2 regions of the Pseudoduganella aquatica genome follow, and region 1 is predicted to be linked to the other one. Evidence: predicted binding sites of a transcription regulator. Region 1 holds the regulator's gene; the other holds the start of a gene.
What was found. The regulator LexA, encoded in region 1, represses DNA repair genes until DNA is damaged. The targets are predictions, from matches to a motif close to ACTGTATNNNNATACAGT.

Region 1 (14,956 bases):
AGCATGGACGAGACGTTGAACACGAGGTCGTGCGCGCTGTACAGGTAGAAATTGAAGGCCGCCGCCGCGCCGCCCGCCAGCAGCGCCAGCAGGATGGACCAGGCCGGCGCCAGCACCGGCAGCAGCAGCGCCAGGAGCAGGCCCAGCACCAGCAGCTGCACCGCCTCGAACTGCGAAGCGTAGTCGGGCCGGAACTTGAAGCTGCCGTCCAGGATGGAGCTGATCATATTGGCGTGGATTTCCACCCCGGGATACTGGGCGTTGACCGGGGTGGCCCGCAAGTCGTTCAGGCCGGGCGCGGTGGTACCCACCAGCACGATGGCGCCGGCCAGCTGTTCGGCCGGCACGGCGCCGCGCAGCACGTCGGCCGCCGACACGTAGCGGTAGCCGCCGCCCTGCGGGCCGCCGGGGCCGCGGTACTGCACCGTGGTGGTCAGCCCCTCGCCGACCGGGATGCGGATATTGCCTTCCGCGTGGAACAGGCCGATGGCTTCCAGGCCGCCGTTGGCGCGTTGGGACTCGGACAAGGTGTCCACCGTGCCCTCGAACAGGGGGTTGATGGCGCGCGCCCGCAGCGCCACGGCGGCGGTGGCCAGCGAGAGCGTTGGGTAGTAGCCCTGGCCGATCTTTTGCAGCAGCGGCGTGGAACGCACCACGCCGTCGCGGTCCGGCATGGCGGTGAAGATGCCGGCGCTGAGCGCGGCCGACTGCAGGCGCGCGATATTGGCCTCGTAGCCGGCCACCTTGTAGGCGTCCACGGTGCGGCCGTTCAGCGCTTCCTCGGTGAACGCCGGTTTCGGCAGCATGCCCTTGGCCTGGCTGCCGGACAGGTTGTAGCCCAGCACCACCGGCTGGCCTTGCAGCGCCTGCGCCAGCAGGCCGTCGTAGTCGAGCTGCGGCTGCAGGCGCGCCAGCTGGCCCTGCAGGCCGGGCACTTGCTGCAGCTCGCCCTGGGCCAGCTGTTTCAGCACGTCATAGCCGGAACTGGTGTCCGGCTCGGGGAAGGAGACGTCGAAGCCGACCGCCGCCACTTCGTATTTCACGGTGAGCTGTTCGACCAGCCTGGCCATCACGTTGCGGCTCCACGGGAAGCGCCCCACTTCGGCCAGGCTCTTCTCGTCGATGTCGACAATCACCACGCGCGGGTCGAGCACCGGCGTTTCCAGCCGCATGCGCAGGCCGGAGACGAAGGTATCCATGCGGTCCAGCGTGTCCGCGTGCAGCACGTTGGCCGTGTGCAGGATGGCGGCGGCGCACAGCAGCAGCCCTAGCAGCCAGCGCGCGCCGTATTTTTGCAATAGCCTGGCCATCGGCTACGGGGTGTAGCCGGGGATCTTGGACTCGTCCACATGGTCCAGCTGGCGCTCGTCCACGTTCTTGTGCGCGAAGTTCAGGTAGACCTTCTGGCGGATGAAGATGTCGAACAGGTCCGGATCGATGTGGCCGTTCAGGCTGAAATTGCCCAGGATGCGCAGCGACTCGGACAGCGGCTTGCCTTTTTTATACGGCCGGTCGCGCGCGGTCAGCGCCTCGAAAATATCGGCGATGGCCATGATGCGCGCCTGCACCGACATCTGGTCCTTGGTCAGCCCGCGCGGATAGCCCTTGCCGTCCATGCGCTCGTGGTGGCCGCCGGCGTATTCCGGCACGTTCTGCAGGTGCTTGGGCCACGGCAGCGACTCCAGCATGCGTATCGTGACCGAAATGTGGTTGTTGATTTCCTTGCGTTCCGGCTCGGTCAGCGTGCCGAAGCGGATGTTCAGGTTCTCGGTCTCCTCGGCGGTGAGGAAGTCCTGCTCCTCGCGCACGAACGGCCGCTCCTCGGCGCCCGGCTCCTTCTTCTGCACGCGCGGGCCGGTCCAGCGGTAGCCGGCGATCTGGCGCACGCGCTCCTGGTCTTCCGGCTTCATGCCCTCGCCGCCCACATTGGCCACGCGCAGGAACTGGCGGTCCCGCTCCAGCTGCGCCAGCTCCTCGGCCAGGGCCGCGTCGATGGCGGCGTGGTCGCCGCCGGCCAGCTTGGCCTTCAGCGCGCGGATTTCGGCGTCGCGCATCAGCACTTCGAAGCGGGCGCTGACCATGTGGATGCGGTCGAAAATGGTTTCCAGCTTGGTGCCCTTGTCCACCACGTGGACCGGCGTGGTGATCTTGCCGCAGTCGTGCAGCAGGCCGGCCAGCCACAGTTCCTTGCGGTCGCCGTCGGTCATGCGGAAGTCGGCCAGCGGGCCGCTGTCGGCGTTGTGCACCGCCTCGGCCAGCATCATGGTCAGTTCGGGCACGAACTGGCAGTGGCGGCCGGTGTAGGGCGATTTTTCGTCGATGCCGATGTTGATCAGGTTGACCAGCGCTTCCAGCAGGTCTTCCAGCTGCTGGATCAGGCGCTGGTTGGTCAGCGCCACGGCGGCCTGCGCGGCCAGCGCCTCGATAAAGCGCTGGTCGGTGGGCGAGAAGGCGCAGATGGCGCCGGTGCCCGGATCTTTCGCGTTGACCAGCTGCAGCACGCCCACCAGCTCGCCTTCGTGGTCGGTCATCGGCACCGTCAGGAAGGACTGCGAATGGTAGCCGCGCTGCTGGTCGAAGGAACGCATGCCGGAGAAGTTGAACACGTCGGCCTGGTACACGTCCTCGATATTCACCGAGAGCCGGAAGTTGGCCGAGTAGGCCGCCACCGAGGACAGGTTTTTGTCGCCCTGCTCGTCGTACAGGGGCACGGCCGGAATGTCGATCTTGTCGCCGCTGGCGCCGCCCTGGCGTATGCCCAGGGTGTCGTTGACGGAAATGTGGAAGCACAAGCTGGCGCCGTCGGCGCTGGGGCGGTACAGCGTGCCGCCGTCCGCATGGGTCATGCCCTTGGCCACCATCAATATGCGTTCGAGCAGCTGGTCCGTGTCATGGCTGGCGCCGAGCGCCACGCTCAGTTCCGTCAGCTGGTCCAGCCGCTGCGCGATTTGTATGTGGTTCAGCTCTTGCATGGTGTTTTTACAATCTTTGGTGCATAGACGATATTGATTAGAAGTGTAGCCTCAGTGCAAGCGGCTGTACATTGGAAATGCGCCGAAATCCCCGCCGAACAGGCGTGCGCCGCGCACATCGCTCAATTTCGCAACTTTTGGCCCAGAATCGATAAAAAAAAGGCTATCATCGGAGGGGGATCGTCACTTGCCTGTTCAATCATGGTTCATATTGAATAGTCAACAGAAGGGCGGCAGTGTGGAACGCCAGTGGGCGGAGTTAAAAGGCAGAGAGCATGAAATTCAAATTTTGGGGGGTGCGCGGCTCGATTCCCTCCCCCGGTCCGCGCACTGCGCGCTATGGCGGCAACACCACCTGCATCGAGGTGCGCAGCGACGACGACACCTTGATCATTATCGACGGCGGCACCGGCCTGTTTGCGCTGGCGCAGTCGCTGATCGCCCAGAAGAAAACCCCGGTGCAGGCGAATATCTTCATCACCCATAGCCACTGGGACCATATCCACGGCCTGCCCTTCTTCACCCCGCTGTTCATCAAGGGCAGCCGCGTGCGCCTGCACGGCACCACCGATCCGGACACCGGCAACGGCATTGAGCATGTGATGGGCGTGCAGCTGCAGAACAGCTATTTCCCGGTCAGCGAAACGCAGATGGACGCCACCATCGAATACCGCACGCTGGCGGTGGACGAGGCGATTGAAGTGGGCGACGCGGTGGTGTCGAACGTGGTCATGAACCATCCGGTGATCGACTTGGGCTACCGCATCGACTGCAACGGCAAATCGGTGTTCTTCACCGGCGACCACGAACCGCATTACAACATCTACCCGGAAGACCACCCCGAGTACGCGGCCTACCAGCAGCATATCCAGGAACGCGCCCGCGCGCAGGAGGACAAAGTGCGCGGCGTGACGGCGCTCATCGTCGACTGTTCCTATACCCGCGAAGAATACCCGGCCAAGCAGGGCTGGGGACACGGCACCTTCGATTCGGCCTTCGACATGGCCATCAAGGCCGGCGCCAAACGGCTGTACTGCACCCACCACGAACCGACCCGGAGCGACGACGAGCTGGAAGCGGTGTTCGCCGAAGTGATGGCGCGCCGCGCCCCGCTGCCGGAAGGCCTGGAGGTGGTGCTGGCCTACGAAGGGCTGGAAGTCGAACTTTAAGCCTCGATGTCTAAGCCGGCTCCAGGCGCTTTTCAAAACACAGCGATTCCGGTTTGGCTGCGTAGCGGCCAAAATTGGGAATCAGCGCGTAGCCGCGCGCCGCATAGAACGCCACGGCGCGGGCATTCACGCGCCGCGCGGACAGGCGCAGCGCGCCGTAGCCCAGCGCAGCCGCCTCGCTTTCAAGGAAGGCCAGCACAGCGCTGCCGCAGCCGGCATGCCCCGGCCGCGCGTACATGCGCTTGATCTCCGCAACACCCTCTTCCAGCGGCCGCAAGGCGCCGCAGCCGGCGGCCGCGCCGTCCCTGCCGCGCGCCACGGCGAAGCGGGCCTGCGGGCCGCGCACATCATCGGGATCGAAGGAGGACTGGCCGCTGTCGCCGGTGAGCGCCGCCAGCACGGCCGACAGCTCGGCCATCAGCTGCGCCGCGTCGGGCGAACCGGGATCGGCCGCTTCCACGCGCCAGGCTGCGCGCATCACTGCAACCCGCCCTGCGCCCTGCCCTGCGGCGCCGCCTGCGCTCCGGCCTGACGGGCTCCCTCAGCTCTGGCGGCAAAGCGCTGCGCCAGCACCGCGCACACCATCAGCTGGATCTGGTGGAACAGCATCAGCGGCAGGATGACCATGCCCAGCGAGGACGTGGCGAACAGCACCTTGGCCATGGGCACGCCGCTGGCCAGACTCTTCTTGGAGCCGCAGAAGACCACGGTGACCTCGTCCTCCTTGCTGAAACCAAGCCTGCGGCTGATCCAGCCGGTCAGCATCAGCACCACGGCCAGCAGCAGGCAGCACAGCAGCGCGAGCGCCAGCAGCGACGGCACGCCCACCTTGTGCCACAGCCCTTCGCTCACCGCCTGGCTGAAGGCGGTGTACACCACCAGCAGGATGGAGCCCTGGTCAACAAAGCGCAGCAGCGGTTTGTGACGGTCCACCCATGCGCCTATCCAGCGCCGCATCAGCTGCCCCGCCACGAAAGGCAGCAGCAGCTGCAGCACGATGGACATGACCGCGTCCAGCGGCGGCTTGGCCGAAGGGCCGTGCACCACCAGCGCGCTGACCAGCAGCGGCGTGGCGAAGATGCCCAGGAAATTGGAGGCGGAAGCGCTGCATACGGCGGCAGCCACATTGCCGCGCGCGACGGCGGTAAAGGCGATGGACGATTGGACGGTGGATGGCAACATGCACAGGAACAGCACGCCGAGGTAGAGCTCCGGCGTCAGCACCGTCAGCGCCAGGGGCTTGAGCAGCAGGCCCAGCAGCGGGAACAGCACGAAGGTGCAGCACAGCACCAGCAAGTGCAGGCGCCAGTGCGTGAGTCCGGCCACGATGGCTTCGCGCGGCAGCTTGGCGCCATGCAGGAAAAACAGCGCGCCGATGGCGAACGCCGTGACGGCGCTGAACGCTTCGGCCACGCGGCCGGTGCAGGGAAGGAGACTGGCGACGGCCACGGTGAACAGCAGGGCCAGCGTGAAATTGTCGGGCCGCAGGCGGCGCAGGAAAGCGAGGATGGAAGACATGCCCATATTGTAACAAAGGGAGCCGAAGCTCCCTTTGCACTGCATTTTTATTGCATGAATTACATGATGTGCTTGCCGACCCACCAGGCGATCGCCGCCACGAAGGCCGAGGCCGGGATGGTGAAGATCCAGGCCCACACGATGTTGCCCGCCACGCCCCAGCGCACGGCCGACATCTTCTGGGCCGAGCCCACGCCGACGATGGCGCCGGTGATGGTGTGGGTGGTGGACACCGGCACGCCCAGGGCGGTGGCGGTGAACAGGGTGATGGCGCCGCCGGTTTCGGCGCAGAAGCCGCCCACCGGTTTGAGCTTGGTGATCTTCTGGCCCATGGTCTTGACGATGCGCCAGCCGCCGAACAGCGTGCCGAAACTGATCGCCGTGTAGCAGGAGACGATCACCCACAGCGGCGGCGAGGTGTCGCCGGCGGCGGAGTAGCCGGCCGCGATCAGCAGCATCCAGATGATGCCGATGGTTTTTTGCGCGTCGTTGCCGCCGTGGCCCAGCGAGTAGGCGGCGGCCGAGGCCAGCTGCAGGCGGCGGAACCAGGTGTCGACCTTGCGCGGCGTGGTGCGCACGAAGATCCAGGACACCAGCAGCATCATCAGCGAACCGAACAGGAAGCCCAGCAGCGGCGACAGCACAATGAACACCACGGTCTTGATCAGGCCGGCGGAAATCAGCGCGCCGGTGCCCGACTTGGCCACCGCCGCGCCCACCAGGCCGCCGATCAGCGCGTGCGAGGACGAGGACGGAATGCCGTAGTACCAGGTGACCAGGTTCCAGACGATGGCGCCCATCAGCGCGCCGAAGATGACGTACTGGTCCACCACGCCGGGGTCGATGGTGCCCTTGCCCACTGTGGCGGCCACGGTCAGCTGGTGGAACACGAAGATGGCGACGAAGTTGAAGCAGGCGGCCATGGCGACGGCGGTCTGCGGCTTGAGCACGCCGGTCGAGACCACGGTGGCGATCGCGTTGGCGGCGTCGTGGAAGCCGTTCATGAAGTCAAACACCAGCGCCAGGAAGACCAGCACTCCCAGCACATAGATGCTCATTTGTACGCTATTCATGGATTATTCTTTTTTCGTAGTGGCGAAGGGTGGCAATTACGCGTTTTCGACGATGATGCCTTCGATGATGTTGGCCACGTCTTCGCAACGGTCGGTCACCGTTTCCAGGATTTCGTAGATGGCCTTCATCTTGATCAGGTTGCGCACGTCCGGTTCGTCGCGGAACAGCTTGGACATGGCGGCGCGCATCACGTGGTCGGCGTCCGATTCCAGGCGGTCGATCTCTTCGCAGATGGCGACGATCTGGCGCGAATTGTCCATATTGTGCAGCAGGGCCACGGCGTCCTTGACCTTCTCGGTGCAGGCCAGCACCAGTTCGGCCAGGCGCTTGGCTTCCGGCGTGACCGAGTGCAGGTCGTACAGCGACACGGTCTGGCCGGCGTCTTCCATCAGGTCCAGGATGTCGTCCATCTTGGTGATCAGCTTGTGGATGTCGTCGCGGTCGATCGGGGTGATGAAGGTCTTGTGCAGCAGGTCGACCGTGGCGTAGGTGATCTTGTCGGCCTGTTTCTCGATGCCTTCGATGGCGTGCACGCGGTTTTCCAGGTCGTCGAAGTTGGTCATCAGGGCCAGCATTTCTTTGGCGCCTTTGACGCACAGCTCGGCGTGCTGGTTGAACAGGTCAAAAAACTTGCCCTCGGTGGGCATCAAGCGTCCAAACATATTATTCTCCAATCATGAATCATCGTTACTGCAGGCAGCCGCCACGCGGCGGCCTCAGAAAATTGCGGGTACTGCGGGGGTAGTGCGAAATTCGAAAACTTAGTCGCCCTGGTAGGTCGTCAGCGAGCCGCTGTAGTTGCCGAACTTGGTGTACATGCCCATCCAGGTCAAACGTATTGCGCCGATCGGGCCGTTACGCTGTTTGCCGATAATGATCTCGGCCGTGCCTTTTTCGGGTGAGTCGGGGTTGTACACCTCGTCCCGGTACAGGAAGATGATGACGTCGGCATCCTGCTCGATAGCGCCCGATTCGCGCAAGTCGGACATCACGGGACGCTTGTTGGGCCGCTGTTCCAGCGAACGGTTCAGCTGCGACAGCGCGATGACGGGACAGTGCAGCTCTTTCGCCAGGCCCTTGAGCGAGCGCGAGATCTCGGAAATCTCGGAGGCGCGGTTGTCGCCCGGCTTGCTGCCCTGCATCAGCTGCAGGTAGTCGACGATGATCAGGCCCAGCTTGCCGCACTGGCGCGACAGGCGGCGCGCGCGGGCGCGCATCTCGATCGGATTCAGCGCCGGCGTTTCGTCGATGAACACCTGGGCGTCGTTCATTTTCTGGATGGCGTTGGTCAGGCGCGGCCAGTCTTCATCATTCAGCTTACCGGTCCGCAGGCGGTGCTGGTCCAGCATGCCCACCGAACCCAGCATACGCATGGCCAGCTGGGTGCCGCCCATCTCCATGGAGAAGATGGCCACCGGCAGGCCGGCGTCGACCGCCACGTTCTCGCCGATGTTGACCGAGAACGCGGTCTTGCCCATGGACGGACGGCCGGCCACGATGACCAGGTCGCCCGGCTGCAGGCCGGAGGTCATGCGGTCCAGGTCGATGAAGCCGGTCGGCACGCCGGTGATTTCGCTGGAATTGTCGCGGCTGTACAGCTCGTCGATGCGCTCGACCACCTGGGTCAGCAGCGGCTGCACCGGCAGCCAGCCCTGGGCGCCGCGGGCGCCCTGCTCGGCGATGGCGAAAATCTTGGACTCGGCCTCGTCCAGCATCTGCTTGACCTCTTTGCCCTGCGGGCTGAAGGCCTGGCCGGAAATCTCGTCGGCCACGGTGATGAGCTGGCGCAGGATGCCGCGGTCGCGCACGATCTCGGCGTAGCGCCGGATATTGGCGGCCGAGGGCGTGTTCTGCGCCATCGCGTTCAGATAGGCCATGCCGCCCACCTCGTCCGCCTTGCCCAGCATGGACAGCGCTTCGAACACGGTCAGCACGTCGGCCGGCTTGGAGCCGTTGATCAGGCGGACGATCTGTTCGAAGATGATGCGGTGATCATAGCGGTAGAAATCGTCGGGATTCATGAAATCCGCGATACGGTCGAACGCGGCATTGTCGCGCAGCAGGCCGCCGATGACGGACTGTTCTGCTTCGATGGAATGCGGCGGAATGCGTAGCGAATCTACCTGTGGATCGGAGGGGGTGTTCATGGCGCGAATTATACCTGCTTCGGTGCAAGGGCAAAAAATAAAAAAGCCGGGCAAGCCCGGCTTTTTTACATGTACAACAGTCTCGCCGTAGATTTCTCTACAACAAAAACTTAGGCAGCTTCGCCAACCACAGCAACGGTCACGTCAACCACGACGTCGGTGTGCAGCGATACCGACACGGCGTGTTCGCCGGTGACTTTCAGCGGGCCGTTAGGCATGCGCACGGCAGCCTTTTCAACAGCGAAACCAGCTTTGGTCAGGGCTTCAGCGATGTCGAAGTTGGTCACGGAACCGAACAGACGGCCGTCAACACCAGCTTTTTGCGAAACGGTCACGGTCATGCCGTTCAGTTTCTCGCCTTGGGCTTGGGCAGCGGCCAGCTTGATGGCGGCAGCTTTTTCCAGTTCAGCGCGCTTTGCTTCGAATTCAGCAACAGCGGCGGTGGTGGCGCGGCGGGCCAGCTTTTGCGGGATCAGGAAGTTACGTGCGTAGCCGTCCTTGACCTTAACCACGTCGCCCAGGTTGCCGACGTTAACAACTTTTTCCAACAGAATGATTTGCATAGTTCTCTCCAGTTTCTAATCTGACGGCGCTAATTAAGCGTGGTGCAGATCGGTGTACGGCAGCAGGGCCAGATAACGAGCGCGCTTGATTGCGGTGTCAACTTGGCGCTGGTAGTGCGCCTTGGTGCCGGTCAGGCGTGCTGGCATGATCTTGCCGTTTTCCTGGACGAAATCTTTCAGCGTGTCTACGTCTTTGTAGTCCACTTGCTCTACGTTTGCGGCGGTGAAGCGGCAGAACTTCTTACGTTTGAACAGAGGATTCTGTTGCTTGCGCTTTTCTTTCAGCTTGAGCTTGTTTTTGTCGAACTTTTTACCGAATGCCATTTTAGGCTCCTGTATCTAATAAACTAAAATCAATGATGTGAAACACCAGGCTTCTGCTATTGCGGTTTTTCTTGGCCAGGAATCCTGTGAACTGATAAATGCCGCCCAGGGGCGCGTCGTTGAACCGTTTTGCCAGATCGCCTGCCGCCAGGGCGGGGATCTCGAATTCGGTCAAACGGGCGATGCCTGCCTCCATCTGCTGCGAGCTGTGCTGCAAGACTGCAGTCACGATCGGCATGCCGGCGGGGGTGTACCTGATGGTGTCCCGTTCGGTGATGAGGGCGTTTACCTGTAGCTGGTTCAGTTCAGTTCCTGGTCAATGAAAAACTTGACCCTTAGGCCGCTGCAGCTGCTTGGGCTTCGGCGCGATGGCTCTTGGCCGCGTCTTCACGTTGTACCGATTTCATCATCGGCGAAGGAGCGGTTTCCGCTTTCTTCATTTTCACGGTCAGGTGACGCAGAACAGCATCATTGAATTTGAATGCGGTTTCCAGCTCGACCAGGGTCTCGTTGTCGCACTCGATGTTCATGCAGATGTAGTGTGCTTTAGCCAGTTTCTGGATCGAGTAAGCCATTTGACGGCGGCCCCAATCTTCCACGCGATGTACATTACCGCCGCGCGAGGTCACGCTGGCTTTGTAACGTTCGATCATCGCGGGCACTTGCTCGCTTTGGTCCGGATGGACGATAAATACGATTTCATAGTGACGCATGAAAACTCCCTTAAGGACTGTGAATATAGCCCACCCCGGCGTCAAGACGGGTGTGGGAAGAGGTAAGCCCGCGACTATAGCGCCTTTCCGCTGAAAAATCAAGCAGCCGCCCAGCTTGCGCTTGCGCAAGGCCGGCAGCCCCGGCGACAGGCATGCTGACCCCATGAGCCCAGCCACCGACGACTACGACACGCCCTGGAAAAACGCCGTGATGGCGTATTTCCGCGAATTCATGGCGTTCTTCTTCCCGCGCGTCCATGACGCCATCGACTGGCGCCGGGATTACAGCTTCCTTGACCAGGAGCTGGCCCAGGTGGTGCGCGACGCCAGGCTCGGCAAGCGCAGGATAGACAAACTGGTGCGCGTCACCGGCAAGGACGGCGATGCCAGGCTGCTCTACCTGCACCTGGCGATCCAGCGCGCCAGGGAAAAAGACTTCGCCGAACGCATCTTTACCTACTACTACCGCCTCTACGACCGTTTCCGCTGCCCGATCGCGACGCTGGTGGTACTGGCCGACCCGTCCCCCTCTTGGCGGCCGGACTGCTTCCAATGCGAACTGTTCGGCTGCGAAGCCGCCATATATTTCCCCACAGTCAAATTGCTGGACTTCTGGCCGCATCTGGACCGGCTACTGGCCAGCAACAACGCTTTCGCCCTGCTGACCGCCGCCCACCTGATGACGCTGCGCACCCGCCACGAGCCCAGGAAACGCTTCGAATCCAAGGCAATGCTGACCTCATTAATGTATGCGCGGCATTGGGACCCGCAACGCATACTCGATCTTTTCAATGTACTAGACTGGATGATGAAGATCCCCGGCGACTTGCAAGACCAGCTGGCCGTGCGGATTGACGAACTCAACAGGAGCAAGGAAATGCCGTTCGAGAACCTTATGATACGCATGGCCAAAGACCGGGCCCGCAAAGAAGGCTTGGAGGAAGGCAGAGAAGTGGGTTTGCAGGAAGGCCGGGAGGTGGGTTTGCAGGAGGGTCGGGAGGTGGGTTTGCAGGAGGGTCGGGAGGAAGGCCGCGAGGAAGGCCGGCGCGCCGTGGTGCGCAAGCTGCTGCAGCTGCGTTTCGGGCCACTTTCCGCCAGTGCCGAACTGCGCATCTCCCACGCCAAACCGGAAGAATTGAATACTTGGGAAGACAAAATACTGCAGGCAGGCTCGCTGGAGGAGGTCATCGGGCCGATTGCATGAAAATATTTCGCACATATCAACAAAATCCCTTGCATTAGCTCGCGCACTGTACAAAAATACAGTCTGTCTATATCCACAGCTCTCAGAGCTAACGCACCATGATCAAGCTCACCGCACGCCAGGAACAAATTCTCAATCTGATCAAGGATGCCATCGACAATACCGGCTTCCCTCCCACCCGCGCCGAAATCGCCAACGAGCTGGGCTTCAAATCGGCCAACGCCGCCGAGGAACACCTGCAGGCCCTGGCGCGCAAGGGCGCCATCGAGATCGCCGCCGGCACCTCGCGCGGCATTCGCCTGCTGGGTGCGCACGCCGAATCGGCCGCCACCAAACTGGCGCACGCCGCCGCTGCCGCCGCATCCAATATGATGTCGCTGCCGCTGATCGGCCGCGTGGCCGCCGGCTCGCCCATCCTGGCCCAGGAAAACCTGGAAACCAGCTACAGCGTAGACCCTTCCCTGTTCTCAGCCAAGCCCGACTACCTGCTGAAAGTGCGCGGCGAGTCGATGCGCGACATCGGCATCATGGACGGCGACCTGCTGGCCGTCAAAAAGGTGGACAGCGCCAAGAACGGCCAGATCGTGGTGGCCCGCATCGGCAACGAAGTCACGGTCAAGCGCTACAAGAAGACCGGTTCGACCGTCGAACTGTTCCCTGAAAACCCGGATTTCAAAGTGATCACCGTTGATCCGGAAGCGGAGGAGTTCGCACTGGAAGGCCTGGCGGTCGGCCTGCTCCGCAGCTGGCATTAACCGGCGGACGGCAGCATGGCGAGCTTCAAGCTTTACGGCAATTGCGAGTCCGGCCACAGCTACAAGGTCAAGCTGGCCATGGAAGTGGCCGGCGTGCCGCATGAGTACGAGGAAATCGATCTGCGCCTGGAGCGCGCCGCGCGCCCCGAGCCTTTCCGCAGCCTGGCCAAATATGGCGAGGTGCCGCTGCTGGTGCATGGGGACCGCGCCTATGTGCAGTCCAACGCCATCCTGCTGCACCTGGCGGAACATCTGAAAGCCTACGGCGGTGAAACGCAGCAGCGCCTGGAGCGCGTGCGCGAGTGGCTGTTCTGGGAAGCGAACCGCATCGGTTTCTCCATGGCGCACCTGCGCTACGGCCAGAAGTTCGATCCCGAGGCTTACGCAGGCACCGTGCTGCCCTGGTTCCGCAACCGTTTCAACGCGGACATCGAGCGCCTGGACAATGAACTGGCCGACGGCCGCGCCTTCCTGCTCGATGACAGCGTCAGCATGGCGGACTTTTCCATCTGCGGTTATTTGTACTGGCCCGAACAGGCCAATGTGAACTACCCGCCGCGCGTACAGGCCTGGCTGGACCGCATCGCGGCCCTGCCCGGCTGGCGCCATCCTTATCAGATGGAAGGCGCGCAGCCCTGGTAAGCATGGCGGGTTACGGCGTTCCGCCTAACCCGTCCTACCAGTCCAGCCCCGCAACGTAGGGCGGGCTAGGTGCGCAGCACCGTAACCCGCCGCCTTAGCAGGCCTCCAGCGCGCAGCTGAAATCTTCCAGCAAATCGGCCGTATCCTCGATGCCGACGGACACGCGTATCAGCGACTCCGCGATGCCCATCGACGCGCGGCGTTCCGCACCCATCTCGTAGAAAATGGTGTGCGCCACCGGAATGATCAGCGTGCGCGTATCGCCCAGGTTGGAGGCCGGAATCGCCAGCCTCAGTCGGTTCAGGAAATCGAAGCAGTCGATGCCGTCCTTCAGCTCAAAGCTCAGCAGCGAACCGTGCGCGCGGAACAGTGCCGAGGCAATGGCGTACTGCGGGTGCGACTGAAGACCCGGGTAGTACACCGCCGCCACGCGCTCGTCCGCTTCCAGCAACTCGGCCAGCGCCTTGGCGTTGGCGCAGGTGCGCTCCATGCGCAGCGCCAGCGTCTCCGCGCCCACGGCGATGTGGTGCGCCGCTTCCGGTCCCAGCGAGGCGCCGAAGTCGCGCAAGCCCTTGGCGCGGATCTGCGTGATGCCCCACTGCGCCGGCGCCGCCTTCTTGTAGTTCTCGAAAATATTCGGGAACTGCGTCCAGTCGTAGGCGCCGGTGTCGGTCAGGCTGCCGCCCAGCGCGTTGCCGTGGCCGCCGATCGACTTGGTCAGCGCATTGATCACCAGGCCCGCGCCCACCGTCTTCGGCTGGAACAGGTAGGGCGTGGTCATGGTGTTGTCCACGATGTAGAGGATGCCGCGCTCCTTGCACAGCTCGCCGATGCGCTTCAGGTCCGCCACCTGCGTGCGCGGATTGGCGATGGTCTCGACGAAGACGATGCGGGTGTTCGGCTGAATGGCCGCAGCCACATAGTCCACGTCGGTCGCATCCACGAAATCAACCGCCACGCCCTGCCCCGCCACCGTCTGCCACAGCGAGTTGGTGTTACCGAACAGGAAGGACGACGAGACCACATGGTCGCCTGCGCGCAGCAGCGCCTGGAACACGGCGCCGATGGCGCCCATGCCGGTGGCGAAGCACAAGGTGGCCACGCCCTGCTCCATCTTGTTCACTTTGTCTTCCAGCGCGGACACGGTGGGATTGCCCTGGCGGCCGTAGCGGAAGCCCGGCTCCTTGCCCTGGAATACCGAGGCCAGCTGGCGCGCGTCGCCGTAGCCGAAGGCCACCGAGGTGTGCACCGGCTTGTGCAGCGAACCGTGCTCGATGCCCTTCTGGCGGTCGTTGTGCAGGATGGTGGTGGTGAAACCGTAATTTTTCTTTTCTGTCATGATCTCAAGTCAAAAAAAAGCCCGGCGCGCTTGGCGGCCGGGCTGGGACATCACCCTTCGGTGGTGGCCGCGTTCAAATTCAGCTGCGTCCGGCCCGCATCCTCCGCGGCCGCCGGCTTTTTCGGATGGTGGCGGTTGTATTCCAGCTTGTCCAGGTAGTCGGGCGACACGTCGCCGGTCACGTAGATGCCGTCGAAGCACGACGCCTCGAACTTGGTCAGCTTGGGATTGACGTCGGTGATGGACTGCTTCAGCGCGTCGATGTCCTGGTACACCAGGTAGTCGGCCGTGATTTCCTTGCACACTTCTTCCGTCGTGCGGCCATAGGCGATCAGCTCGTCGCGCGTCGGCATGTCGATACCGTACACGTTAGGGTAGATCACCGGCGGCGCGGCGGAAGCGAAGATCACCTTCTTGGCGCCGGAGTCGCGCGCCATCTGCACGATCTCGCGCGAGGTGGTGCCGCGCACGATGGAGTCGTCCACCAGCAGCACGTTCTTGCCCTTGAATTCGTGCGGAATCGCGTTCAGCTTCTG
Region 2 (14,956 bases), 1.0 Mb from region 1:
CCGGGTCGCCCACCCGTTCCGGTATGCCGTACTGGCGGTAGGTGTCGGACTGGTCGGAGATGGCGCTGTTGCCTTCCGTGGCCATCAAGGTCAGGTCCGACACGCCGGCCCAGCTCACGCCGCAGCGGTAGAGTTCCGGCGTCTTGAGCAGGCCCATCAGTGTGGCGTAGCCGCCGTAGCTGGCGCCGGCGATGCAGATACGCTTCGGATCGGCATAGCCCTGCGCAATGGCCCACTTGGTGGCGTCTGCCACGTCGTCCTGCATGGCCAAACCCCATTGCTTCCAGCCGCGCATGGCGTGGCGCGCGCCGAAGCCGCTGCTGCCGCGGAATTCCGGTTCCAGCACGGCGTAGCCGCGCGAGGCCAGGAATTGCGCTTCCGCGTTCCAGCGCCACTCGCCGCCGCGCACGAAAGGTCCGCCGTGCACCAGCACCACCATGGGCAGTTGCTTGCCGCCGCCCTTGGGCAGCGTCAGCCACGCCGGCACCGTCAGGCCATCCCGCGCCTTGAAGCGGTGCAGGTCCAGCTGCGCCATCTGGGCGGGGTCGATGGCCGGGTTGCGGCTGCCGATCCTGCTCAGCGCTTTGGTCTCGGTGTTGTAGACCAGGTAGGTGGTGGGCTGCTTGTCCGAATAGGAGGTGACCAGCACCCAGGCCGCTTCAGGCCGCAGCGGCGGCGTGACCAGGTTGGCCGTGTCGGGCAGCAGGGCGTCCACGGCCTTTTGCACGGCCGCCATGGCCGGGTCCAGCCACACCATGGCGCGGGCGTCGGACAGCAGCTCGACGCCGGCCAGGCGGTTGTTGCGGTACACCAGCTCGCCCGAAAAATCGTAGTCGGCCAGGCCTATCATGGCGTCCTTCTCCAGCGCGCCTTTGGCCAGGTTGAAGACGTACAGGCTGCGCTTGTCGGAGCGGCCCTGGCTGCTCACATACATCTGCCCTTCGGCACCGAAGCCCAGCGGCATGAAGTTGCCCGGCGCGTTGGCGTAGGCCGGGAAGGTGACCAGGGGGCGCCAGCTGTCCTTGTCCGGATCGAGATACTGGACGGTCAGCTTGTCTTCCTCCCGTGTCAAGGCCGCGCGCGGCAGGCCGCGCTGGTCCAGCACCCAGTGCTGCACTTCGCCCGGCCGGTTCAGCGTGCCCACCGCGCCGGTCACCGTGTTCAGCTTTTGCAGGTCGAAGCTGCGCGTTTCATTGCGCACCTCGTTCCAGTTGGCGCGCACGACATAGATGGAGTCCGAGTCCTGCGCACCTTCCTGCTCCAGCATATAGGTGTTGGCCGGCAGGATGCGCGACTTGATATTGGTCTGCGACGTGTCGCGCGCGTACCAGGCGCGCTCGGCCAACTGCCGCAGGTCGCTGCCGTCGCGGTTGGCCGCGTACAGGCCGGGCGCGTAGCGGCGGTCGCCCGGCGCCACCTGGTTGTCCACGGTGTCGAAGGCCAGGCGGCGGTTGTTCACCCACTGGAAATGGCCTATGTCGGTATCCGAGAAGCGCGCCACGCCGCTGACGCTGCTGCTGGCCAGGTCCACCACGGCCAGACCGTCGCGTTCATTGTTGTTGCTGATGCGCACAGCCAGAAAGCGCCCGTTGGGCGACAGCTTGGCGGCGCTGAAGTTGGGGTTGCCAAAGAAGCTGCCTATCGCCGGCAGGGCCGCCTGGGCCAGGCCAGCCATCAGGCCGAGTGAGATTGCCGCCACGGCACGCAGGCGCAGATGCATTATTTTTCTCCTTGAGATGAGCCGATATGTTTATTGAGGAAACCTTCCACCCGGGTCCAGAAGTCGTAGCGGTTTTTCTGCAGCACCCAGCCGTGGCCTTCCTCCTCGTATTCCACCCATTCGACCTGGCGGTTGGTCTTTTGCACCGCGTCGCGGAATTTCTTGCCGTGGTAGAGCGGCACGCGCATGTCCGAGCCGCCGTAGGCCAGCAGCAGCGGCTGCCTGATGCGGGCCGCCTGCTCCAGCGGCGAGGTGGCCTTGAGCTGCTCGGCGTCCTTCTCCGGGTCGCCTATCAGGTGCGGCATGCCGTACTGTTTCCAGGCGTCCGGCAGATCGGACTGGAAGCTCCAGTGGCCGGTGTACATCAGCTTGATGTCGGTCACGCCGGCCCACTCCACGCCGCACTGGTACAGCTCGGGATTGTTGACCAGCCCCATCAGCGTGGCGTAGCCGCCGTAGCTGGCGCCGGCGATGCAGATCCGCTTGCCATCGGCGATGCCCTGCGCGATGGCCCAGCGTGTGCCGTCGGCGATGTCATCCTGCATCTTCAGGCCCCATTGCTTCCAGCCGGCCTTGAAGTGCGCTTCGCCGAAGCCGGTGCTGCCCCGGTATTCCGGCTCCAGCACGGCGTAGCCGCGCGAGGCCAGGAATTGCACATCCGGACGCCAGCCCCACTGGCCGCCGCGCACAAAGGGGCCGCCATGCACCAGCACCACCATGGGCAGGTTTTTGTCCTTGCCATGCGGCAGCGTCAGCCAGGCAGGGATTTGCAAGCCGTCGCGCGCGGCGTAGGTCACCAGATCCTGCTTGCCCATCTGGCCGGGCCGGATCTGCGGACGCGACGCGCCGATTTTGCTGAGCTGCCTGTTGGCGCTGTTGTACAGCATGAACACGCGCGGCTGCACGTCCGAATACGATTCCACCAGCAGGTTGGGCGTTTCCGGCCGGGACGGCGGCGTCAGCAGGTTGAGGGTGTTGGGCAGCAGCTTGTCGACCTCCTGCTGGATGGCCTGCATGGCCGGGTCCAGCCAGCGCGTGCCTTGCGCGTCGGCCAGGTAGCGCACGCCCAGCAGCTTGTCCTGGCTCATGATGAGGCGGCCGCTGAAGTCGTAGTGCTCCAGCTCCACCAGCGGCTGCGGATTGATCTTGCCGGTCGCCAGGTCGTAGCTGTGCACGGCCGACTTGTCGCGGTAGGCGCTGGTCACCACGTACAGCGTGCCGTCCGGCGCGAAGGCCAGCGGACGGAAGGAGCCCTTGCCGCCGGTGAACTGCCCGAACGACCCCAGTTCGCGCCAGGCGCCGGTGGCCGGGTCGCGGTAGTGCACCGAGCTGCGGCCGTTCTCCACCACGGTGGCCAGGCGCGGTTCGCCCTTGCTGTCGAGTAGCCAGTCGTGCGTATCGCCGGGCCGCTTGAGGGTGGTGCTGTAGCCGGTTTTGGTGTTGAGCTGGAGCAGGTCGGCATATTCCATCTGGCCGGGGCCGGTGATCTTTCTGCTGAGGACGTAGACCTGGTCGCTGTCCTGCGTGCCGCGCTGGCCCAGCATATACGTGTGCCAGGGCAGCAGGCGCTGCGACTGCACCGCGTGCGCGTCGCCGCGGCGGCTGGCCAGCTGGCGGAACTGGCTGCCGTCGCGGTTCACCGCGTACAGGCCGGGGCCGTAGCGCGCGTCGCCCACGCCGACCTGCATGTCGACCGTGTCGAGCAGCAGGCGCTCGTCGTTGACCCAGGCGAACTGGCCCACGTCGGTATCGTGGAAGCTGGCCACCGACAGCGCCGAGTTGTTGCTCAGATCGACCACCGCCAGCCGCTCGCGCCCATTGGGGCTGGTCAGCTTGGCCGCGAGGTAGCGTCCGCTGGGCGACAGCTGCACTGTGCTGAATTGCGGATTGCTGAAGAAGTCCTGCACCGGCGGCAGCGCGGCCGGGGTGGTGGCGGGCGTTGCGGCCGGCGCCGCGTCGGCCGCGTGCGCGCCGGGATGGGCCAGCGCTGCCAGCAGTGCCACGGCGGAGGCGATCATGCGTTGCAGTCCGTGCATGGAGGCTCCAGTGAAGTGGCTTACGGTTGCGCGCCGATGTGGCGGTTCAGAAACTTCTCCACCCGGGTCCAGAAGTCGACGCGGTTCTTCGGCAGCGACCAGCCGTGCCCCTCGCCCTGGTAGACCACCAGCTCCACGTCCGGATTGTGGGCCTTGACGGCCGCGTGGAAGCTGCGCCCGTGCGGGATGGGCACGCGCCGGTCTTCATCGCCGTAGGCCATCAGCAGCGGCTGCTTGATGCGCGCGGCCAGGTTGACCGGGGAGGTGTCCGCCAGCTGCTGCGCGTCCTGCACCGGATCGCCCACCAGCTGCGGCAGGCCATATTGCTTCCACTGGGCACTCAAGTCGGACTGGAAGCTCCAGTGGTCCTTGTACATCAGCGCGAGGTCGGTCACGCCCACCCATTCCACGCCGCATTTGAACAGTTCCGGATTGCGCGCCAGGCCCATCAGCGTGGCGTAGCCGCCATAGCTGGCGCCGGCGATGCAGATGCGCTGCGGATCGGCGTAGCCCTGCGCGATGGCCCATTTGGCTGCGTCGGCGATATCGTCCTGCATGGCCAGGCCCCATTGCTTCCAGCCGGCGCGGAAGTGGCGCGAGCCAAAGCCGGTGCTGCCGCGGAACTCCGGCTCCAGCACCGCGTAGCCGCGCGAGGCCAGGAACTGCGCCTGCGCGTCCCAGCCCCATTCGGAACCGCGCAGGAAGGGGCCGCCGTGCACCAGCACCACCATGGGCAGCTTCTTGCCGGCGCCGCTGGGCAAGGTCAGCCAGGCGGGAATGGCGAGGCCGTCGCGCGCCTTGATCTGCACCATGTCCTGCTGGCCCATGGCGGCCGGGTCGATATTGGCGTGCGCGGAACCCAGCTTGCCCAGTTCCTGCGTGTCCGCGTTGTAGAGGTAGTAGGTTCTCGGCTGGCGGTCCGAATACGACGTCACCAGCATCCACGGCGTGGCCGGGCGCAGCGCCGGGCGCACCAGGTTGACCGTGCCTTGCAGCTTGCCGTCGATGGTTTTCTGCGCCGCCTTCATGCGCTCGTCCAGCCACACGGTGCTGCGCGCATCCGACAGGATCTCCAGGCCGACGATCTTGCCGCCGCTGTAGATCATCTGGCCCTCGTAGTCATAGTCCGCCAGCGACACCACCGGCTCGGCGGCGAGTTCGCCCTTGGCCGTGTCGTACAGATAGAGTGCGTCCTTGTCCTTGCCGGCGCGGCTGCTCACGTACAGCTTGCTGTCCGAGCTCATACCCACTGGCCAGAAGGCCTTGGGGGCGTTGCCGTAGGAGGGGAAGCTGGCGAGCTGGCGCCAGGCCTTGCTGGCCGGGTCGAGCAGGTGCACGCTGGAGGTGCCGTCCTTGTCCGACATGGCCAGGCGCGGCGCGCCGTCCGCGTCCAGCAGCCAGTCCAGCACCTTGGCCGGACGCGGCACCACGTCCGCCTTGCCGGTGAGGGTGTTCAGGCGCAGCAGGTCGAAGTTTTCCAGGTCCCAGGTGGCCTCGTTCCATTCGGCGCGGCGCACATAGATAGACTCGCTGTCCTGCGCGCCCTGCTGGTCCAGCAGGAAGGTGTTGTAGGGCAGCGCGCGCTGCTTGATCATGCTGCCCGTTTCGGAAGCCGGCGTGTAGCTGCGGTCCACCAGCATGCGGTAGCCGCTGCCGTCCACATTGGCCGCGAACATGCCGGGGGCGTTGGTGCGGTCGCCGACGGGCGCCTTGCTGTCGCGCGTGTCGAACACCAGGCGTTCGTGGTTGACCCACTCGAAGTTATCGATGTCCACGTCGCCGAACTTGGCCACGCCCTTGATGCTGCGGCTGGCCAGGTCCAGCGCATACAGCGCGGTGCGGCCGCCGTCGACGCTGCCCTTGAAGGCCACGTACTTGCCGTCCGGGGACAGCTTGGGGTTGCTGAAGCTGGGATTGTCGAAGAAATGCTCGGCAGGCGGCGCGGCGGCATAAGCCGGCGCGATGGAGGCGGCCCCCATCAGGGCGGAAACGAGGCAGGCGAGGGCGGTACGCAGTGGCAGGGATGTGGACATGGTCAATGTTAAATAGGCGAAAAGAACAATTGCAAATTAATCAATTTCCCTACAATAACATTTGTCTGAAGGTTTGCCTAGCCCTGCTCCGGCGCACGCACATGCGCCAGCAGCGCAGTGGTGTCGCGTCCCGGGGCGGGCGTCAGCAGGCTGACCACCGCCATCACCAGCATGCCAGCGGGCACGCCGAAGATGCCCGCGGAGACCGGCGCGATGTGGAACCACTGCCCGGCCGCGCTGCCGCCCAGGATGGGGTTGGCGTGCACCATGTAATACAGGCACACGCCGAAGCCGGCCACCATGCCGGCCACCGCGCCGTGGCGGTTGGCGCGCGGCCAGAACACGCCCAGCACCAGCGCCGGGAACAGCGTGGAGCCGGCCAGCGAGAAGGCGGCGCTCACCAGCGACAGGATGTCGGCCGGCTTGGTGGACGCGGCGTAGGCGGCGATGAAGGCCACCGCCAGCAGCAGCAGCTTGGAGATGGTCACGCGCTTTTGCGTGGAGGCGCTGGGGTCGACGATGCGGTAGTAGATGTCGTGCGACAGGGCGTTGGAGATGGCCAGCAGCAGGCCGTCCGCCGTGGACAGCGCGGCGGCCAGGCCGCCCGCCGCCACCAGGCCGGAAATCACATAGGGCAGGCCCGCGATCTCGGGCGTGGCCAGCACCAGCACGTCGCCGTCGATGGCGATTTCCGCCAGCTGCACCAGGCCGTCGTGGTTCACGTCCACGATGCTGATGAGCGGATGCAGCTTGTCCACATTGGCCCAGTACGACACCCAGGTTGGCAGGCGCGAGAAGTCGCTGCCCACCAGCGCGGTGTAGACGTCGAACTTCACCAGCACCGCCAGCGCCGGAATGGTCAGGTAGATCAGCAGGATGAAGAACAGCGTCCAGAACACCGACACCCGGGTTTCATGCACAGACGGCGTGGTGTAGGAGCGCATCAGGATGTGAGGCAGGGCGGCCGTGCCCACCATCAGGCAGAACACCAGCGCCAGGAAGTTGTTGCGCTTCTGGTCGGACTGCGCGATGTCCGGCGCCACGAAGGGCTCGGCGTGCGGCGCGGGCGCGGCGGCGCGGCGCAGGTTGTAGGCGCGCGCGGCCTCCCAGGCGGCGGCCGCTTCCTCCACGGTCTTCGGGTAGTTGATCAAGGCTTTTTCGGCCGCGCGGATGTCCAGCAGCGTGACGTTGCGCTGCTTGACCGCGTCCAGACGGCGCTGCGCGTCGATGCGGCCGGCGTCCCAGCTGGCGGGCAGGGCGTCGAGCTTCTGGCCGTAGTCGTCGGCGCGCTGCCGGAAGATGGCGCGCACCTCCTGTTCCTTCGGGTCGTGCGCCAGGCTGGCTTCGCGCGCGCCCAGCGTGGGCAGCAGCTTGCCGTAGGCCACCTGCGGGATGGGGTTGCCGCTGTGCTTGGCCGACAGCCACATGGCCGGCAGCAGGAACGCCACCAGAATGATGATGTACTGCGCCACCTGGGTCCAGGTGATGGCGCGCATGCCGCCCAGGAAGGAACACACCAGGATGGAGGCCAGGCCGAGGAAAATGCCGACCGAGAAATCCACGCCGGTAAAGCGCGAGGCGATCAGGCCCACCGCGTAGATCTGCGCCACCACGTAGATGAAGGAGATGATGATGGTGGCCGCCACCGCCATGATGCGCACGTAGCGCCCGTGGTGCGGGCCGCCGTAGCGCGCGGCCAGGAAGTCGGGGATGGTGTACTGGCTGAACTTGCGCAGATAGGGCGCGATCAGCAGCGCCACCAGGCAGTAGCCGCCGGTCCAGCCCATGACGTAGGCCAGGCCGTCGAAGCCGTGCAGGTAGAGCGTGCCGGCCAGGCTGATGAAGCTGGCCGCCGAGATCCAGTCGGCGGCGGTGGCCATGCCGTTGAACATGGCCGGCACGCGCCGCCCCGCGACATAGTATTCGGCCACGTTGGAGGTGCGGCTGACCAGGCCGATGGCGGCGTACAGCGTGATGGTGGCCAGCATGAACAGGTAGCCTATCCAGACGCGCGGCATGCCTTCCTTCTCCAGCATGGACAGCGCCACCAGGAAGCCCGCGAAGCCGGCCGAGAACAGCAGGTAGTAGCGCGACAGGCGCCGGAAGTAGCTGGGCTTGGCGTTCATGCCTGCCCTCCCTGCGCGGCGGCGGCAAACTGCTGGTCGAGCCGGCGCATGCGCCAGGCGTAGCCGCCTATGATGGCCAGGTAGACCAGCGAGGCGCCTTGCGCCGCCAGGTAGAAGGACAGCGGCCAGCCGAACAGCATCAGCCCGGTCAGCTCGCGCGCGAAGAAGACGGCGCAGAAGCTGGTGGCCAGCCATAGCAGCAGCAGGGCGGCGGTGAGGCGGCGCGTGCGGCGCCAGTGCTGCTCGCGCCGCGCGCGCAGGGACGCTGCCGCAGTGCTGGCGGCGGTGCTGGTGGTGTCATCCATAATGGGGCTCGTCTGCTGGCGGTTCGTCGTCGGGCGCGCGCAGCGGGAAGATCAGGCGGAACAAGCTGCCGGGCAGCTTGGCGTTGTTGCTGCGCGGGTTGCTGAAAATGTCGATGTCGGCGCCGTGCTGCTGCGCGATCTCGCGCACGATGGCCAGCCCCAGGCCGCTGCCCTCGGCGCTGCTGCCGAGGATGCGGTAGAAACGCTCGAACACGTGGCTGCGCTCGGCCGGCGGAATGCCGGGGCCGGTGTCCTCCACCTCCACCACGCCCTCGTGCTCGGAGCGCCGCACGCGCACGGTGACGGCGCCGCCGGCCGGCGTGTAGCGCAGCGCGTTGTCGATCAGGTTGGACAGCATCTCGCGCAGCATGGTCGGGTTGCCCTCGATCGGCACCTCGCCCGTGGCCGGGGCCTCGAAGCCCAGGTCGATGCGGTAGTTGAAGGAGGCCGGCACCCAGTCGCGCACGGCGCTGCGCGCCAGCTCGGCCAGGTCCACCGGCAGCAGCGCGGCGCCGGCCTGCGGCTGGTTCTCGGCGCGCGCCAGGGCCAGCAGCTGGTTCACCAGCCGCGTGGCCGACTCCGAACTCTTCGCCAGCTGCTCCAGCGAGCGGTGGATTTCGCCCTGGTCGGTCTGGCGCAGCGCCAGCTCGGACTGCATGCGCATGCCCGCCAGCGGGGTTTTCATCTGGTGTGCGGCGTCGGCGATGAAGCGCTTCTGCATCTCGATCGACAGCGACAGCCGGGCCAGCATCTCGTTGAGCGAGCGCACCAGCGGCGTGATCTCTTCCGGCACCTGGCGCGAATCGATGGGGCTCAGGTCGTCCGAGCTGCGCGCGCGGATGCGTTCCTGCAGCTGGGCCAGCGGCGACAGCCCCCGCGCCAGCGCGAACCACACCAGGGCCAGTACGATGGGCAGCACGATGAACTGCGGCAGGATCACGCCCTTGATGATTTCATTGGCCAGCTTGGCGCGTTTTTCCAGCGTCTCGGCCACCTGCACCAGCGCCACGCGCGACTCCTCGGCACCCTGGTCCTCCAGCGCCACCCATGAGTAGGCGATGCGGATGGGCGTGCCGTGCATATTGCCGTTGCGGAACTGTACCATGCCGGGCTTGGCCCGGTCTTCCTCCTGCGGCGCGGCCAGCTCGCGGTCGCCGTCCACGTAGGCGCCGTCGGGGCCGGCGATCTGGAAGTACACGCTGTCCACGTCGTCCGCGCGCAGGATGTCGCGGGCCGAGCCGGGCAGGCGCGGCGCCAGCTTGCCGTTCACTTCGTGGATCTGCTGCGCCAGCACGGTCACGCTGTCTTCCAGCGCATGGTCGAAGGGCTGGTTGGCGATGGACTTGGCCACCAGGTAGGTGATGGCGATGCTCATCGGCCACAGCAGCAGCAGCGGGGCCAGCATCCAGTCCAGGATCTCGCCGAACAGCGAGTGCTGGATGTCGTCCTCCTTGACGGCGCCGGCAGGCTCCTGCCAGGACAGGTCGTCCTGGTCCTGCTGGCTGGCTGCTGCGGCCTCGCGCTCGCCCACGGCTTACTTGGCTTCGCCGCGCGGCGTGTCGCTGAACTTTTCCAGGCAGTAGCCCAGCCCGCGCACGGTGGCGATGCGCACGCCGCCCACTTCGATCTTCTTGCGCAGCCGGTGCACATAGACTTCGATGGCGTTGTTGCTCACTTCCTCGCCCCACTCGCACAGGTGGTCCACCAGCTGCTCCTTGGACACCAGCCGCCCGGTGCGCGCCAGCAGCACCTCCAGCAGGCCCAGTTCGCGCGCCGACAGGTCCAGCATCTGGTCGTTGATATAGGCGCTGCGGCCCACCTGGTCGTAGCTGAGCGGGCCGTGCTTGATGATGGCCGACCCGCCGCCCTGGCCGCGCCGGGTCAGTGCGCGCACCCGCGCCTCCAGCTCGGACAGCGCGAAGGGCTTGGCCATATAGTCGTCCGCGCCCAGGTCCAGGCCGTTCACGCGCTGCTCGATGGAGTCGGCCGCCGTCAGTATCAGCACCGGCAGCAGCGAGGAGCGCGCGCGCAGGCGGCGCAGCACCTCCAGCCCGGACAGCTTGGGCAGGCCCAGGTCCAGTATCAGCAGGTCGAACTCCTGGGTGGCCAGGGCGGTGTCCGCCTCCTGGCCGTTCTTTACATAATCGATCGCATAGCCGGACTGGCGCAGCGAGCGGGTCAGCCCGTCGGCCAGGACGCTGTCGTCTTCGGCAAGTAAAATACGCATAATGTCACCCGGTTGCAGAAGCCCCCATTGTGTTTCATTTTACTCAAGGGGGCCAGTTTTTGATCCGCCTCAAACGCGATTGAAAACAATGCTTGCAAAAAGCACTGGTTTTTTATACAGTACCACCTGAATCGACTAAACCACTTGCCGAAAGATCATCATGGACGACAAAAAAGGCGCAGTACCCGCAGGCGAAAAAGCCAAGGCGCTTGCCGCAGCACTGGCACAAATTGAAAAGCAGTTCGGCAAGGGCTCGGTCATGCGCATGGACGCCAGCGCGCCGATCGAAGAAGTGCAAGTGGTCTCCACCGGCTCGCTGGGCCTGGACATCGCGCTGGGCGTAGGCGGCCTGCCGCGTGGCCGCGTGGTGGAAATCTACGGTCCGGAATCGTCGGGTAAAACCACGCTGACGCTGCAAACCATCGCCGAGATGCAGAAACTGGGCGGCACCTGCGCCTTTATCGACGCCGAGCACGCGCTGGACGTGGGCTATGCGCAAAAGCTGGGCGTGAACCTGCACGAGCTGCTCATTTCGCAGCCGGACACCGGCGAACAGGCGCTGGAAATCTGCGACGCGCTGGTGCGCTCCGGTTCCGTGGACATGGTGGTGGTCGACTCGGTCGCCGCGCTGACGCCGCGCGCCGAGATCGAAGGCGACATGGGCGACTCGCTGCCGGGCCTGCAAGCCCGTTTGATGTCCCAGGCGCTGCGCAAGCTGACCGGTTCCATCAACCGTACCAACACCCTGGTTATCTTCATCAACCAGATCCGCATGAAGATCGGCGTAATGTTCGGTTCGCCGGAAACCACCACCGGCGGCAATGCGCTGAAGTTCTACGCCTCCGTGCGCCTGGACATTCGCCGCACCGGCTCCATCAAGTCGGGTGACGAGGTGATCGGCAACGAAACCAAGGTCAAGGTCGTCAAGAACAAGATCGCGCCGCCGTTCAAGGAAGCGCACTTCGACATCCTGTACGGCGCGGGCACCTCGCGCGAAGGCGAGATCATCGACCTGGGCGTGGAAGCGAAAATCGTCGAGAAGTCCGGCAGCTGGTATAGCTACAACGGCGAGCGCATCGGCCAGGGCAAGGACAACGCCCGCACCTACCTGGTGGAGCGTCCGGAACTGGCGCACGAAATCGAAAACAAGGTACGCGCTTCCCTGGGCGTGCGCGAGCTGCCACCCCTGGGCGCCGAGCCGGCGCCCAAGCTCAAAGCCGTCGAGTAAGCTGGCTGTGCGGCGGGTTACGCCGCTGCGCGTCTAACCCGCCCTACGTTGTAGTTGCGTAGGGCGGGTTAGCGGCAAGGCCGCGTAACCCGCCAAGCCGGCGAACCACCGAATTCCCATCATGCCTCTGCCTCCCATCAGCCTGAAAGCGCGCGCGCTGCGACTGTTGTCCGCGCGCGAGCACAGCCGCATGGAGCTGGCGCGCAAGCTGGCGCGCCATGCGGAGGAGGGCGACGACATCGAAGCCCTGCTCGACTTCCTCGAAAAAAACAACTGGCTGTCCGAAGAACGCTTCTCCGAATCGCTGATCCACCGCCGCGCCGCGCGCTACGGCAACAGCCGCATTGTGGCCGAACTGCAACAGCACGGCATCAAGGGCGAAGCGCTGAGCGAATTGAAGGCCGGCCTGGCCGAAGACGAAACGGCGCGCTGCTGCGAAGTGTGGCGCCGCAAATTCGGCGCTCTGCCGCAGGACGCCCAGGAGCGCAGCAAGCAAATGCGCTTCCTGCTGCAGCGCGGCTTCTCCCAGCGCGCCATCCAGACCGCCATGAAAGGCGTGGACCTCGATGAGCTGGACGGCCTCGGTGGCGGCGCGTAGCGACGCCCTGAAGGCCCTGCTGCTGGCGGCCTGGCTATGGCTGCCCAGCTGGGCCGTTCTAAATACCGACCACGTCCAAGGCGCCAGCGACGCGCTGGCCCTGCTGGCCTTCTCCCTTCTGCTGCTGGCCGCGCCCCTGGTGCTGGTGCCCGGCGTGCGCCGCTATTTCCTGCTGTGGACGCCGCTGGCGCTGCTGGTGGGCCCGTATTGCTATCTGACCCTGGCCTACGGCAGCGTGCCCGGCGACGCGCTGCTGTCCTCCGCGCTCAACACCGGGCTGGCCATGAGCGCGCAGGTGTTGGCCTCCTTTGGCTGGAAGCTGTGGCTGGTGCCGCTCAGCCTGCTGCTCTACCTGTGGCTGGCCTTTTCCATCAGCCCCGGCTGGCGGCTGGACACGGCCGCGCGCAAGCGCCTGCTGGCCTGCTGCCTGATGCCGGTAATGCTGGCCCTGGTGGCGCGCCAGGCCGTGGGCCACGCCGTGCGCCTGCCGCCGCTGCTGGAACAATCCACCATCAACCTGGCTTTCCCCAGCGGCCTGGCGGCCTCGCTGTGGCGCGTGACCGGCTACGAGCGCGCGATCGCCGGGGCCGGTTTTGCCAGCGTGCAGGGCCGTTCCAGCGTGGGCGACGCGCCCATGCTGGTGGTGCTGGTGGTGGGCGAAAGCCTGCGCAGCGACCATCTCGGCATCAACGGCTACGCGCGCAACACCACGCCCGGATTGGCCGCGCTGGGGCCGCAATTGCTGTCCTTCCCCGACGTGGCGTCCACCGCCAATTGGACCGGCTATGCCATGCCTGCCATCGTGAGCCATGCGACGGGCAAGCAGCGCGCCACGCTGGTCCCCACCTTCCGCGAAGCCGGTTTCCGTACCGCCTGGCTGTCCAACCAGGAGGTGTCCGTCTACGGCGCCAGCGCCGAGGTGCGGGAATATGCCCGCAACAGCATGGACTTCCACCTGCGCACCGACGACAACCTGCTGCCGATGTTCACCTCCTTCGTGCGCCAGGCCGGGCCGCGCCAGTTCCTGGTGCTGCATATGATAGGCAGCCACATTCCGTACGAGGAACGCTACAGCGGCGCCTCGCGCGTGTTCCATCCCACCTTGAGTGACGCCGGCGTCGACAATCCGCTGCCGAAGAACAAGGCCGAGGCCATCAATTCCTATGACAACACGGTGGTCGAGACCGACCGCTTCCTGGCCCGCATGATCGCGGTGCTGCAGGCCGAGCAGCGCCCGGCCGTGCTGGTGTTTACCTCCGACCACGGCGAAAACCTGTTCGACGACCAGCGTCAGCTCTTCATGCACGCCCAGCCCGGCCCCACCCGCTACGACACCCACGTGCCCTTGCTGGTGTGGATGAACGCGCCTTACCGCCAGGCCTATCCGGCGGTGGTGGCCGCCTTGCAGGCCAACCGCGCCAAGCCGGTCGGCCACGCCAGCATGTTCGCCTCGGTGCTGGAACTGGGCGCCGTGGCGTGGCAGGGCAGCGACGCGCGCGCCAGTTTTGCGTCGCCCATGTACCAGCCAGGTCCGCGCCCGGTGACGCTGGAACTGAGCGGCCCCAGCGCGCCCTACGAGAGCCTGAAATAAGGCCGGGGACAGCCCCGGGGCTAGCATGGCGGCGGCCCGCGTGGGCTCATGAAAAGTCGCTAATTAACATATGCCACGTCGCAACTCGCGCCGGGGTGTGCTACACTTTTGGGGTTTTTGCAGCACCGCGGGTGCGGTGGTTGTCCGTAGAAGCTGCGGCAACGTGCATTCTTGTTAAGAGAATAGTGCAAGGCTGCTTACTAATTTTTGCCGCGCAAGCGGCATCGGTCTTATGTCCCTGTCAACTCCAGTCTCCCGACGTGCGCTGCGGCACACGCGCGCTATAGACATCCAGGCGTTCGCGCGCGAGGATGGCCTATGGGATCTTGACGCCCGTATCACCGACATCAAAGTTAACGCCACCAAGCTCGCCTCCGGCATGCGCGAAGGCGGCACGCCCCTGCACGACCTCTCCTTGCGCATTACGGTAGACCGCCAACTGACCATCGTTGCCGCCGAAGCCGTTTCTGACGCGGTTCCCTATCCTGGTTTCTGCAACACCATCGGCCCGGCGTACGCGGCCCTGGTGGGACTGAACCTGATGAAGGGGTTCCGGCATGAACTCAAGCAGCGCCTCTCTGGCGTCGCCGGGTGCACCCATCTGACGGAACTGGCCCAGATCCTGCCAACGGCGGCAGTCCAGGCCTTCGCTAACGATGTCTGGCCGACGCATGATGCGGCTAGCGACAACGTTCCGCATGAAAAGCCTTTCCAGCTCGACAAGTGCCACGCCCTGCGTACCGATGGCGGGGCAGTTGCCCGGTTTTACCCGCGCTGGGTAGCGAGCAAGCCCGAGTTGGCCTAGCGCACGCACCATCCTCGTTTTATACATATCAACTTTCAACATCAGTTTTAATCAAAAGGGAAGCCAGCATGAAAATCCATGAGTATCAAGGCAAAGAAATCCTCCGAAAATTCGGAGTGACGGTTCCGCGCGGTATCCCGTGCCTGTCCGTAGACGAAGCAGTCAAAGCTGCCGAGACGCTGGGCGGTTCGGTTTGGGTAGTCAAGGCGCAGATCCATGCTGGCGGCCGCGGCAAAGGCGGCGGCGTGAAAGTGGCCAAGTCGCTGGAACAAGTCAAAGAATACGCT

Region 2: the regulator LexA is predicted to act here: its motif matches at 10,551-10,568, upstream of recA (recombinase RecA).

What each region holds. Positions count from the first base shown of each region.
Region 1 is NZ_CP086370.1:5,405,052-5,420,007, forward strand. Features, by position in the region: gene KT882_RS24125 (CHASE2 domain-containing protein) at 1-1,310, opposite strand, end outside; gene KT882_RS24130 (HD domain-containing phosphohydrolase) at 1,314-2,972, opposite strand; gene KT882_RS24135 (MBL fold metallo-hydrolase) at 3,248-4,141, shown strand; gene KT882_RS24140 (GNAT family N-acetyltransferase) at 4,152-4,619, opposite strand; gene KT882_RS24145 (bile acid:sodium symporter family protein) at 4,619-5,659, opposite strand; gene KT882_RS24150 (inorganic phosphate transporter) at 5,719-6,732, opposite strand; gene KT882_RS24155 (DUF47 domain-containing protein) at 6,769-7,395, opposite strand; gene KT882_RS24160 (replicative DNA helicase) at 7,495-8,880, opposite strand; gene rplI (50S ribosomal protein L9) at 8,991-9,443, opposite strand; gene rpsR (30S ribosomal protein S18) at 9,477-9,767, opposite strand; gene priB (primosomal replication protein N) at 9,769-10,071, opposite strand; gene rpsF (30S ribosomal protein S6) at 10,103-10,480, opposite strand; gene KT882_RS24185 (RpnC/YadD family protein) at 10,644-11,684, shown strand; gene lexA (transcriptional repressor LexA) at 11,783-12,439, shown strand; gene KT882_RS24195 (glutathione S-transferase family protein) at 12,455-13,081, shown strand; gene KT882_RS24200 (cystathionine gamma-synthase family protein) at 13,176-14,420, opposite strand; gene purF (amidophosphoribosyltransferase) at 14,471-14,956, opposite strand, start outside.
Region 2 is NZ_CP086370.1:6,436,910-6,451,865, reverse strand. Features, by position in the region: gene KT882_RS28765 (alpha/beta hydrolase family protein) at 1-1,720, opposite strand, end outside; gene KT882_RS28760 (S9 family peptidase) at 1,720-3,756, opposite strand; gene KT882_RS28755 (S9 family peptidase) at 3,777-5,789, opposite strand; gene KT882_RS28750 (sodium:solute symporter family protein) at 5,867-7,915, opposite strand; gene KT882_RS28745 (DUF4212 domain-containing protein) at 7,912-8,220, opposite strand; gene KT882_RS28740 (sensor histidine kinase N-terminal domain-containing protein) at 8,213-9,751, opposite strand; gene KT882_RS28735 (response regulator) at 9,755-10,447, opposite strand; gene recA (recombinase RecA) at 10,608-11,675, shown strand; gene recX (recombination regulator RecX) at 11,797-12,273, shown strand; gene KT882_RS28720 (phosphoethanolamine transferase) at 12,242-13,864, shown strand; gene KT882_RS28715 (DUF2889 domain-containing protein) at 14,097-14,669, shown strand; gene sucC (ADP-forming succinate--CoA ligase subunit beta) at 14,738-14,956, shown strand, end outside.